4 regions of the Bacillus sp. CGMCC 1.60114 genome follow, and region 4 is predicted to be linked to each of the others. Evidence: riboswitches for the same ligand, from Rfam matches in the RefSeq annotation. Region 4 holds a riboswitch; each other region holds the start of a gene.
What was found. A riboswitch is a leader RNA that binds a small molecule or an ion and turns the genes downstream of it on or off. The one in region 4 is predicted to bind S-adenosylmethionine.

Region 1 (3,167 bases), on a different contig from region 4:
GCCGTTATCAGACCAACCATGCTCGTCATCACCGATTAATTTGCGGTGCGGATCAGCAGATAATGTTGTTTTACCTGTTCCTGATAAACCGAAGAATAAAGCAACATCGCCTTCTTCACCTACGTTTGCAGAGCAGTGCATAGAAAAAATATCTTGTTCTGGAAGTAAGTAGTTCATGATAGAGAAAATTGATTTTTTCATTTCTCCAGCGTATTCTGTACCTCCGATTAATACGATACGCTTTTCAAATGAAACGATAATAAATGTTTCTGAGTTTGTGCCGTCAACTTCTGGATCTGCTTTAAAGTTTGGTGCAGATACAATTGTGAACTGTGCATCATGATTTTTTAATTCTTCCTCAGTTGGACGAATGAATAATTGATGTGCGAATAAGTTATGCCATGCATATTCATTAATAACTTGAAGAGGAAGACGGTAGCTGTGGTCTGCTCCTGCAAATCCTTTGAATACGAATAGCTCTTCTTTGTCTTTTAAGTATTCTAATACTTTTGTATATAATTTATTAAAATGCTCTTCAGAAATCGGTTGGTTTACAGAACCCCAAGCAATTTTATCCGTAACAGATGCTTCGTCTACAATAAATTTATCTTTCGGAGAACGTCCTGTATATTTTCCTGTTGAAACAGAAACAGCGCCAGTAGAAGTTAATCTGCCTTCTTTTCTCATTAATACTTTTTCCGTTAATTGCGGAACGCTCAATTGAACCTGTGCATTGCTTCCGTTTAATAGTTCATGTAATCCAATTTGGACATTCACAGTACTCATATTTAGATACCATCCTTTGTTTAATTTATAAATATTCTCGTAATCCCCACCAAGAGTATAACACAATCATATAAATAATGTATACTATTTATTTATTTTTGTTTGTGTTATTATATTATTTTTTTCCATAAATTTCTGTCGTTAAAAACTTATAGGAATATGTGTATTTGGATTGACAAATGAAAAGCATTTCTTTAGTATAGTTGAGGACGGATACTCTCTTATCCCGAGCTGGCGGAGGGACAGGCCCGATGAAGCCCGGCAACCTCACTTGTATGTACGACAAGTTCAAGTGAATAGGTGCTTAAACCTGTGCGAGGTGTAATGTCTCGAACGATAAGAGCGAAGGGCAAAAAGCAGTATGCAAGTAGCGAATACAACCTTTCCTCTATTAATTAGGAAAGGTTTTTCTTTTGCGCTTGTGGGAGAATACATGAATGTCGCAGTTTGTGGCAAATTAAGGATGAGTTCCGTACAATATATACATTTACTGTAGGGAGGTTTACCACATGACAAAAAAACGTCATCTGTTCACATCTGAGTCTGTAACTGAAGGACACCCAGATAAAATTAGTGACCAAATTTCTGATTCAATTTTAGATGCAATCTTAGCAAAAGATGCAAATGCACGTGTAGCTTGTGAAACAACAGTAACAACTGGTTTAGTATTGGTAGCGGGAGAAATTACGACTTCTACTTATGTAGATATTCCAAAAATCGTTCGTGAAACAATTAAAGGAATTGGTTATACTCGTGCAAAATACGGTTTCGATTCAGAAACTTGTGCAGTTTTAACATCTATCGATGAGCAGTCTGCTGACATCGCAATGGGTGTTGACAAAGCGTTAGAAGCACGCGAAGGTCAAATGACTGACGAAGAGATCGAAGCAATCGGTGCAGGCGACCAAGGTTTAATGTTTGGTTTCGCATGTAATGAAACAAAAGAATTAATGCCGCTTCCAATCTCTCTTGCTCATAAATTAGCTCGTCGTTTAACTGAAGTTCGTAAAGATGATACATTACCATACTTACGTCCAGACGGTAAAACACAAGTAACAGTTGAGTATGATGAAAACGGTAAACCAGTTCGCGTTGATACAATTGTAATCTCTACGCAACATCATCCAGAGATTTCTTGGGAACAAATCGATCGCAACTTAAAAGAATTCGTAATTCAACCAGTTGTACCAGCTGAATTAATCGATGAAGATACAAAATTCTTCATTAACCCAACTGGCCGCTTCGTTATCGGTGGACCACAAGGGGATGCTGGTTTAACAGGTCGTAAAATTATCGTAGATACTTACGGTGGATACGCTCGTCACGGCGGCGGTGCATTCTCTGGTAAGGATGCAACAAAAGTTGACCGTTCTGCAGCATACGCAGCTCGTTACGTTGCGAAAAACATCGTAGCAGCAGGTCTTGCTGACAAAGCAGAAGTACAACTTGCATACGCAATCGGCGTAGCGAAACCAGTATCTATCTCTGTTGATACATTCGGCACTGGAAAAGTATCTGAAGAAGTATTAGTAGAACTAATTCGCAGCAACTTCGATCTTCGCCCAGCTGGTATCATCAAAATGTTAGACTTACGTCGCCCAATTTACAAACAAACAGCAGCATACGGCCACTTCGGACGTACTGATGTAGACCTTTCTTGGGAGCGTACAGACAAAGCCGAAGCTTTAAAAGAGCAAGCTGGTCTATAATATAGGAAGAAAAAAGCTTTGCGCATGTGCGCAAAGCTTTTTTTATTTAAATCATACGGTGACGTAGTGTTGTAAACGAGAGTCCTAATACTCCCCAAAATGTGTATGTTTGTATGAATAAGTGTTAGGGTCTAATTTGTCATCAAGTAATGTTTTATTATAAGCAAGCACTCCTTTTCTTGCCGTATCTCCAATTTTTTGATAGCGATACGTATAGATAACATGTGGTTCATCCTTGTACATAACATCGACCGTATATCCGAACTTAAAGTCGTACCGTACTTCAAGACTTTTTAAATCATCTTTCTGGTCGCCTTGTGAGAATAAATACGCTTCTACTTTATGAGCTATGTGATTTTTATAAAATGAAGTACCGCCCAAAAAACAAATGATTACAAGTGTAATTATGAAAGCAATATTTCTTATTTTCATGCAATCACCTTTTTAGCATTTTAGTTGCTTTCCTGTTTTTCTAATTTTCCAACACAAGAAGTACAATACACTTCCCCACCGAGCTCAATATATTTTTGAATATTTGTTATACCGCTTGGCGGATATTGTATGTAAATCCAAGAACGTTCGTGTACTGCAATTTCCTTTCCGCATGATGTACACGCGGTTGATTTTTTACCGAACATTAATTATTGCCCCCTTGTGAACGGGATTTTCCAA
Region 2 (3,167 bases), on a different contig from region 4:
CTTCAGAAATAAGGACATGATCTCCTTGTGATAAAAGAAGAAAAGTTGTTGAAATAGCAGCCATGCCAGATGAGAAGGCAAACCCTTTGCTCCCACCTTCTAGTAAAGCAATCATTTCCTCAAGAGCTTCGCGCGTTGGATTTCCCGAACGACTATAATCATATTTTCCAAATGCATCTACATCAAACTGATGAAATGTAGATGTATTATAAACAGGAACATTTACAGCACCTGTTTGTTTGTCATGTTTAAAACGATTATGAAGTAAAAGCGTATCTAGGGAATAACTCATATTCTCACTCCTTCTTTTACTTGTTTGAGTGCTTGCTGTAAGTCTTGAATTAAATCATCTTGATTCTCAATTCCTACAGAGAAGCGGAGCAGACGATTACAAACACCGCGGGCAGTGCGAATCTTTTCTGGTATATCGGCATGCGTTTGTGTTGCTGGGTATGTAATGAAGCTTTCTACGCCGCCCAAACTTTCTGCGAACGTAATAAGAGAAAGAGATTGTAAGAATGGATCAATCCACGTTTCCTCTCGCAGTTTAAAAGAGATCATCCCACCTTTTCCTGGATAAAAAACATCGGTTATTGTTTCTTCTCCCTGTAAGTAAGCAACAATTGCTTTTGCGTTTTCTTCATGCTGCTTCATACGCAGTGCTAATGTTTTCATACCGCGTATTAAAAGCCAAGAATCAAATGGGCTTAACACAGCTCCAGATGCATTATGATAGTGAGCGAGTTCCTCGCATAACTTTGCCCCTTTAGCAACGACAAGTCCGCTTAATACATCGTTATGACCACCTAAATATTTTGTAGCACTATGCAGGACAATATCAGCACCTTTTGTTAATGGCTGTTGTAAATATGGTGTGTAGAATGTGTTATCAACAATAAGAAGTAAATTGTGACGTTTTGCAATGGTAGCAACTGCTGCGATGTCCGTTACTTGCATAAGTGGATTTGTTGGTGTTTCTATGAAAATTGCTTTTGTCCTTGGTGAAATTGCTTTTTCAATTTCTTGTATATGCTGTGTATCTACGTATCTACATCGAACATCCCATTTTTGTTCGTGCTCTGTAAATAAACGATATGTTCCGCCATATAAATCTTCAGATACAATAAGTTCGTCACCAGACCGGAATAGTGAAAGGACAAGAAGAACAGCCGCCATTCCTGAGCTACAGGCATAGCCTTGTTCGCCTTGTTCTAAGTCAGCGATTGCACGCTCTAATAGAAGACGTGTTGGGTTTCCAGTTCGGGAATAATCAAACCCTGTTGACTTTCCAATTCCTTCGTGACGATACGCAGTGGAGAAGTAAACGGGGGGATTTACTGTTCCTGTTGTTGTTTCACTGCGATTTCCAATTTGGGCAAGCTTCGTTTCAATTGTAGACATAATAGAATTCCTCCCTAATACAAAATAAAAAAGCCTTCTAAGAAGAAGGCTCATATGTGACGAATATAGTCTTCTTCTTATCTGTCAAATCAGTTCTGAATTTGCTGGAATTAGCACCTTATTAACAAATAAAAAATTTGTTAATGGTTGCTGAGGCGTCAATGGGCCAGTCCCTCGACCTCTCTCGATAAGAAAGTAAAATATAAAGTTTTTTATTATGTTTTTTACTTTACAACAAATTCAGAAAGAAACGCAACTATATTTTGAATAATTTTATTTTTCTTTATTTTCGTTGACTTTATTATTTCAACATGCTAAATTAATGAAAAAATTAACAAAGATTGTTAATGAGTGAACGGATGATGTTTACTTTGGCATTCACAATAGAATGAAACTCTTATCAAGAGTGGTGGAGGGAAAGGCCCTGTGAAACCCGGCAACCTTCAAACAACATGTTTGAGACGGTGCTAAGACCTGCAGAACAAATTGTTCTGAATGATAAGAGGAGGATGAAATGCTGTCCCCCTCTTCATTGAGAAGAGGGGGTTTTTATATTGAAAGGAAGAGAGGGAGATATGTGAAATTACTAGATTTATTGCAAAGAGGAATTGTCATTGGAGACGGGGCAATGGGAACATTGTTGCACTCTCATGGTTTACAAAGCTGCTTTGAAGAATTGAATTTATCTGAGCCGGAGCGGATTATTTCAATTCATAAACAATATGTTGCAGCTGGGGCAGATGTCATTCAAACAAATACATACGGAGCAAATGAAGGAAAACTTCGCATGTATGGATTAGAGGATCGCGTAAGGAAAATTAATCGTGCCGCTGTAAGGCATGCAAAAGCAGCAGCGACAGAAAAGAATGCAATTGTTGGAACAATTGGTGGGATGAAACACATTGGAGCAGTTACAACGAATGATATGGAACGAGAATTTATGCTTTTAGAGCAAGCAAATGCCCTGCTAGAAGAAAATGTTGATGGGCTATTATTAGAAACCTTTTATGATGAATTTGAATTGCTTCATGCAGTGAAAGTATTACGAAAGCAAACAAATATTCCTCTTATTGCACAGCTTGCTCTTCACTCAGCTGGTACAACTCAAAATGGAAATAACGTAGATGATGTATTGAAGCGTCTTATAGAGTACGGTGCAAATGTGGTTGGATTAAATTGTCAGTTAGGACCGCTTCATATGATTGAATCTTTTAAAACGATTGCAATTCCTGAATATGGCTATTTATCTGCGTATCCAAATGCCGGTCTTCCAAAATATGTAGAAGGTCGTTATGTATATGAAGGAAGCCCTGCTTATTTTGAAGAGATGGCGCCGGAATTTATTAAGCAAGGAGTTAGGTTACTTGGTGGTTGCTGCGGTACAACCCCTGCCCATATCGAAGCGATGAAGCGAGCACTTGAAAATAAGAGTCCTGTAACAGTTAAAGAAGTTGTAAAGTGTGCAGAAGTAATAGAAACGAAGCGTGTAAATACAGTGGATCGAATTACATTAGCAGAAAAAGCGAGGAAAAAAACAACAGTGATTGTTGAACTTGATCCGCCAAAAACATTGGATACACAAAGGTTTTTTGAAGGAGCAAAAGCGTTGAAGCGTGCGGGAGCAGATGCGATTACGTTAGCAGATAACTCCTTAGCATCACCTCGTGTATCAAATATGGCAATGGGTGCGTTATTAACAAAACATGATATTCCTGTATTGACTCATTTAACGTGCCGTGATCATAATGTGATCGGGCTGCAGTCCC
Region 3 (3,167 bases), on a different contig from region 4:
CGCTGACATTCTTGTACGATGAAATTCTGCTAACGTTTCATCTGTGACACCGTAATTGCCAATATATTCTGAACCATCTGCCAAGTAAGCTCCATAAGGACCGATAGATGCAACAACCAATGGTTTAGGCCTATTCGTTTGCGTATTCTTCTTCCAGTAATCATCCCTTGCTCTTCTTGCAAGTAACACTGTTTGCTTAATTAACTCTAAAGCTTCCTTTTCTTGTATTCCGCGCCCAGAAAAACCATCAACAGTAGCTTGATAGCTTGCCGTAATGGCACAGTCCGCTCCAGCATGAAAATAGTCAGAGTGGACCTTATAAATTAATTCCGGATTCTCAAGTAATACACGTGCTGACCAAAGGGAATCGTTCAAATTACATCCGTGTGACTCCAGTTCTGTAGCCAGCGCTCCGTCAAGCAGCATAATTGAATGTTGAGATAAAATTGCATCAATTGGATTGATTTTGTTGGACATAATCTATTCCCCTTTTCTTTACATTTTGTGTTAGATAATAACTTCCGTAGCAAAACAATATAAATGGAACACCACAATATAAAGCAATTCGTTGTGTAGGATCAAACGCAATCCCGACACATGACGCAAAACAAATGATAAAAGAAGCGATTGGTACCAGCGGATAGAATGGTGTACGATAGACCAAGTCATCTGCAGAATTTCCTTCTTTTACATATTGTCTGCGAAATAGGAACTGTGAAGCACTAATACTCATCCAAACTACAACCACTGCTAAACCTGAAATGGAAACTAGCACAATATACACAGTATCCGGTGCCACGATACTTGAGAACAGAGCCAAAGCTCCTCCCAACATGCTGAAAATGACCGCATTGATTGGAACACCCTGTTTTGTCATTTTTGCAAAAATAGGAGATATTGTGTTCTTATTGGCAAGCGACCACAGCATTCTAGAAGAGGCATAAAGACCTGAGTTTGCAGCAGATAGAATAGCCGTTAGTATAACGAAATTCATAATATCTGCCGAATATGGCACCCCAACTCGTTCAAGAACGGCAACAAAGGGGCTCTCTAATACTCCTGCATCGGAACTAGGTAATAACGCAGATAAAACAATGATCGTTCCTACAAAAAAGATAATCAATCTCCACAAAGTAATACGAATGGCCTTAGGTATCGCTGTTTCTGGATTCACTGTTTCACCGGCCGCAATTCCTATTAATTCCGTTCCTGAAAAAGCAAAATTAACGGCAAGCATCGTCATTATAATGGCAAAAGCACCATGAGGAAATAGACCTGTACTTATAAAGTTAGAAAAGAATGGCGCTGGCTTTGAATGAGCCATCGGAACAAAACCTACTATTGCTGCTGCTCCTAAAACAATAAATATTACAATAGCTATTACCTTTATAGAGGCAAACAAAAATTCAGATTCAGCAAAAAATTTAACCGTCAGTACATTTAATACAAAGATTAAAATGGCAAAAAGTGCACTCCATATCCAGACATTGATGGATGGAAACCATCTCTGCATAAGCAACCCTGCAGCAGTAAATTCAGAACCTAAAGCAACAGTCCAAGTTAACCAGTACAACCAAGCTACGGTATACCCTGTCCCTGGTCCAATGTATTTAGATGCATAACTATGAAATGCACCTGTTTCAGGCATATGTACGGAAAGCTCACCTAAACACAGCATAACTAGATAAACCACTAGTGCACCAATCAGGTAGGAAAGAATTGTACCAAATGGGCCAGCTTGTTGAATCGTGTAACCTGAACTTAGAAATAATCCAGTTCCAATTACTCCACCAAGTGATAACATAACTAAATGACGTGCTTGCATTTTCCTTTGAAATTCTTTCCTATTTTGGTTTTCCATTCCTACTCTCCTCCTACTATCCAGAGAAAACAAAAACGCACTCTATAAAAGAGTGCGTGGCTGACAAATAAAAACGTACCCTCCTATCTATCAGGTTCATCACCCGCTGGAATTAGCACAGTATCTTAAGCAGACCTGTTGCTGAGGTTTCGTAGGGCCAGTCCCTCCACCTCTCTGGATAAGAATATTTTTTTATAACCTTATCAATCTATGTAAAAATTGTCAATGTGTTTCTGCACTTATAAATACCTCCTAATTTATTTACTTGTTTTTCCCGCTATTCGCTGGCAGTAAGATCCTTTATTCAGAAAGGAATAAAGAAAATATGCAGAGAATAACTGCTGGCATGTGCCCGATTGGTTCAATTAACCATTAATAGGAGCTGCCACCACTGATGGAAGTTTCACTTTATAAAACGTATTTATCTTCCGTATATAAACTGGAAAATAAAGTTTGTTTATCATTCCTTATTATTCTAAACTCTCATCAAACTTGAACAAATACTGAAGGGGATCTAGACGAAACAAAATAAAAGCGCTTGCATAATTAAAAATCCGAGTTATAATACTTGTATACAAGTATACTTGATTAACATGAGGTGACGTTATGACGGAATCAATGGAATTTCTTTATCCTGAAAAATGGCTTTCAAAAGCTTCTACTGGTGATCGTGTTGCAAGCGAACTTAGAATGCGTATTATTGCAGGTAAAATTGAAAGCGGTATCATTCTATCGGAAAATAAATTAGCTGCCGATTTTTCTGTAAGTCGGTCACCCGTTCGTGAAGCATTAAAAGTACTAGCTTCTGAAAATATAATTCGCTTAGAAAGAATGGGCGCCGTTGTCATTGGTTTAACCGAAAAAGAAATCGAAGAAATATATGATGTCCGTTTACTCATAGAAACGTTTATCTTTGAACGACTTGTAAAGATGGACACGAATGAGTTAGTAAAGGAACTAAATAAAATTATGGAAATGATGAAAATCGCCATCAAATATCATGATGCTGATGAGTTTTCTTATCAAGATGTCTTATTCCATGAAACGATTATTCGCACCATTCAGCATTCCCACATCCTGATGATTTGGAATAATTTAAAGCCTGTTATGGAAAGTTTAATCCTTTTATCAATGCGTACCCGCTTCAAGGAAAAGTATGAAGACTTTGAACGGGTTATTAAAAATCATGAGCTTTATATAAAAGCAATCGAATCAAAAGATCGAGCTCTCATGATTAAAGCCTTACATCAAAACTTTGATGATGTTCAAGGGAAAGTTGAAGATCTCTGGATGTCACAACAAATGT
Region 4 (3,167 bases):
TACCAACCGATAATCGAATTAAGTCAGGCGTTACACCTGCCAAACGCTGCTGTTCTTCAGTAAGCTGACGGTGCGTTGTGCTTGCAGGATGAATCACACAAGTTCTTGCATCTGCCACATGTGTCACTAATGCTGCGAGCTTCACATTTGCAATAAACTCCTTAGCGGATTCAATACCGCCTTTTACTCCAAACGTTAAAACACCGCTCGCACCTTTCGGTAAATATTTTTGTGCCAATGCATAATTTTCATTACCTTGAAGTCCTGGATAATTGACCCACTCAACGCGTTCATGCTGAGATAGCCACTGTGCAACAGCTAGTGCATTTTGACTATGACGCTCCATACGAAGATGCAGTGTCTCTAAACCAATATTACTCATATACGCATTGAATGGACTCATACAATTTCCATAGTCTCTTAATAACTGCACACGAGCTTTCACAATATATGCCGCTTGCCCAAATTTTTGTACGTAACTCACACCATGATAACTTGGATCTGGTTCAACAAATTCAGGAAACTTACTCCAATCGAAATTACCGCCATCAATGACAATGCCGCCAAGTGAACTTGCATGGCCATCAATATATTTCGTTGTAGAATGAACGACAATGTTTGCACCATGTTCAAATGCATGACATAAATACGGCGTCGCTAACGTATTATCGACGATAAATGGCACCTCAAGCTCTTTTGCTGCATCGGAAAGCTCTTTAAAATTAAGAACATTCATCGCTGGATTTCCAAGCGATTCTGCATATACAAGCTTTGTTTTCTCATTTGCGAGAGCAACAATTTCATCAGCGGCTAAATTTGGATTAAAGAAGGTAACCTCAATGCCAAGCTTCCGCAGACTAACTGCAAATAAATTAAATGTACCGCCGTATACTGTTGATGAGCAAAGCAGGTGATCACCGCTGCCGCAAATGTTTAATACCGCTAACATAATTGCAGCTTGCCCAGATGCAGTTGCAACCGCACCAACTCCGCCTTCTAACTCTGTCAGTTTCTGCTCAAATGCCGCAAGCGTTGGGTTACCAATACGGGTATAAATATAACCTTCTGCCTCTAAATTAAAAAGAGCTGCTAAATCGTCAGATGTATCGTATTTATACGTTGTGCTTTGATAAAGCGGCAAAACACGCGGTTCACCATTTTTCGGTGCGTAGCCACCTTGCACACAAATTGTCCCTTTTCCCCTTGTATCGCTCATCTCTCAATCCCCTTTCTTTCTTAACATAAAAAAACTGCCTCTTTCCTAAATAAGAAAGAAGCAGTTTAGATAAACGCTCGACATGTAGCCTTTCTTATCGTTCAGGAAATACCTGCAGGATTTGGCACAATTCCGCTTTACGGCTGTTGCCAAGGTTTCATAGGGCCCGGTCCCTCCACCTATTCTTGATAAGACTTATGCAATTACCGTTGATTTTATAGCAAATATTTCCTAGTGTCAATTTGTTTTTCTGAATTTTCGCGAAAAATATATAAAATTTAATTGTTTATTCATAGAATTCAAATTATATAAAAATAACATTAATGTTCTATCGAAAGATAAAAATACGTTTTAAAAACTCCACTTACTATGTAAAATTAAAGAGTTACATTTCATTTTAGTAACCATCAAAGCACATACAAAAAAGCAATTCCACTTACAAATGTTTTACAGTTTCATAAAATAATAATGCTAATTTTTGTAATGTATCTTGAATAAGTAGTTCACTTAAAAAGATAATATGCGTATTGAATTAGTTATCCAACTATTTTTGTATTAGAATCTCTTACTTTTTCATAATAGAATATAACATAAAGGAGGCATAAAGAATGGCTATTAGGAGAGGCATGCACTATTTACTCATCATGTACGGTGTGTTTCTAGGTGCCCTAGTTGGTGCTACAGTCTGGTTATTTTTAGTTGTCACAAATGCTGCAATTCAGTTTATTTGGGGATATTTACCTAAAGAATTCGGATCACCACCTTATTACACAATTTGTGTAACAATAATTGGTGGTGTTCTTGTCGGACTGTTACAGAAGTACTTCGGTACATACCCGCGTTTAATGCCAGAGGTAATGGCTGAATATAAGAAAACAGGTAGGATTGAGTACCGTTTTGTGCATCAAGCTACGTTAACGGCTATTATTGTTTTAGTATTTGGCGCAAGCTTAGGACCGGAAGCAGCACTTGTTGGGATTATAGGTGGACTTTGTACATGGGTTGGTGATCGCTTTAAATTTACTTTAAAAGGAATGCACGAACTAACAGAATTTGGGATTGGCGCTGCTTTAAGTGTTATTTTTAATGCACCGCTATTCGGTTATTTAGCTCCAAGAGAACATGAGGATACGCAACTCACTGAAGCTTTTAGAGGGAAAAAGACTATTGTATATCTCGCTACTACTTTTGCTGGTTTTTCTGTATATTTATTGCTTAGTCAGCTTGATAATCGAGGATCTTTTATTGTTAATTTTGGAGAAGGATCTTTTACATTCCATGAATGGATTGCCTTTCTTCCCCTTATTTGTATAGGTGCTGGTGCGGGCTATTTTTATTTTCAAATAGAACATATATTAGAAAAAATAGTACATCCTTTTCAAGAATATAAACTAACATTAGCGATTATAGGTGGCATTCTTTTAGGGATTGCAGGAACTTTACTTCCGTATACACTGTTTTCAGGAGAACACCAATTAAAAGAATTAGTACATGAATGGACAGAATTATCATTTGGGATACTGTTTCTTTCAGGGATTTTAAAATTATGTATAACGGCAGTTTGTTTAAATACAGGTTGGCGTGGTGGACATATTTTTCCGATTATATTTGCTGGTTCAAGTATTGGATATGCTGTGGCTACTATCGTACCGTTGGATCCAGTTGCTTCAGTAGCTATCGTGACGACAGCCATTTCAAGCTATGCAATACGAAAACCGCTCGCTATTACAGTATTATTACTTATGTTCTTCCCAATTAATTTATTGTTACCAATGATTGGAGCTGCAATCATCGGTAATGCATTTCCACTTCCAAATCATAATAAGGATGAACAAGAAGAACTAGCACAAAGATAAAATAGTAAAATAAAGTGAAACTCCCAGCAATAGGGGTTTTTCTTCATACCTAGATAATGAAAACTCCGCTCAAAAGCAGCGGGATAAAAAACAGT

Region 1: it holds a riboswitch for S-adenosylmethionine, as region 4 does, so the genes downstream of both, metK (methionine adenosyltransferase) here and ACFQZ1_RS01590 (bifunctional O-acetylhomoserine aminocarboxypropyltransferase/cysteine synthase) in region 4, are expected to answer to the same signal.
Region 2: it holds a riboswitch for S-adenosylmethionine, as region 4 does, so the genes downstream of both, ACFQZ1_RS03575 (bifunctional homocysteine S-methyltransferase/methylenetetrahydrofolate reductase) here and ACFQZ1_RS01590 (bifunctional O-acetylhomoserine aminocarboxypropyltransferase/cysteine synthase) in region 4, are expected to answer to the same signal.
Region 3: it holds a riboswitch for S-adenosylmethionine, as region 4 does, so the genes downstream of both, mmuP (S-methylmethionine permease) here and ACFQZ1_RS01590 (bifunctional O-acetylhomoserine aminocarboxypropyltransferase/cysteine synthase) in region 4, are expected to answer to the same signal.

The regions. Positions count from the first base shown of each region.
Region 1 is NZ_JBHTHG010000108.1:91,695-94,861, forward strand. Features, by position in the region: gene pckA (phosphoenolpyruvate carboxykinase (ATP)) at 1-786, opposite strand, end outside; SAM riboswitch class I at 1,005-1,129, shown strand; gene metK (methionine adenosyltransferase) at 1,296-2,495, shown strand; gene ACFQZ1_RS16855 (DUF3139 domain-containing protein) at 2,580-2,927, opposite strand; gene ACFQZ1_RS16860 (hypothetical protein) at 2,948-3,133, opposite strand; gene ACFQZ1_RS16865 (hypothetical protein) at 3,133-3,167, opposite strand, start outside.
Region 2 is NZ_JBHTHG010000007.1:83,277-86,443, reverse strand. Features, by position in the region: gene metC (cystathionine beta-lyase) at 1-292, opposite strand, end outside; gene ACFQZ1_RS03580 (methionine biosynthesis PLP-dependent protein) at 289-1,401, opposite strand; SAM riboswitch class I at 1,476-1,595, opposite strand; SAM riboswitch class I at 1,796-1,906, shown strand; gene ACFQZ1_RS03575 (bifunctional homocysteine S-methyltransferase/methylenetetrahydrofolate reductase) at 1,979-3,167, shown strand, end outside.
Region 3 is NZ_JBHTHG010000084.1:189,419-192,585, forward strand. Features, by position in the region: gene mmuM (homocysteine S-methyltransferase) at 1-477, opposite strand, end outside; gene mmuP (S-methylmethionine permease) at 452-1,861, opposite strand; SAM riboswitch class I at 1,942-2,046, opposite strand; gene ACFQZ1_RS12770 (GntR family transcriptional regulator) at 2,468-3,167, shown strand, end outside.
Region 4 is NZ_JBHTHG010000004.1:82,267-85,433, reverse strand. Features, by position in the region: gene ACFQZ1_RS01590 (bifunctional O-acetylhomoserine aminocarboxypropyltransferase/cysteine synthase) at 1-1,216, opposite strand, end outside; SAM riboswitch class I at 1,308-1,411, opposite strand; gene ACFQZ1_RS01585 (chloride channel protein) at 1,825-3,072, shown strand.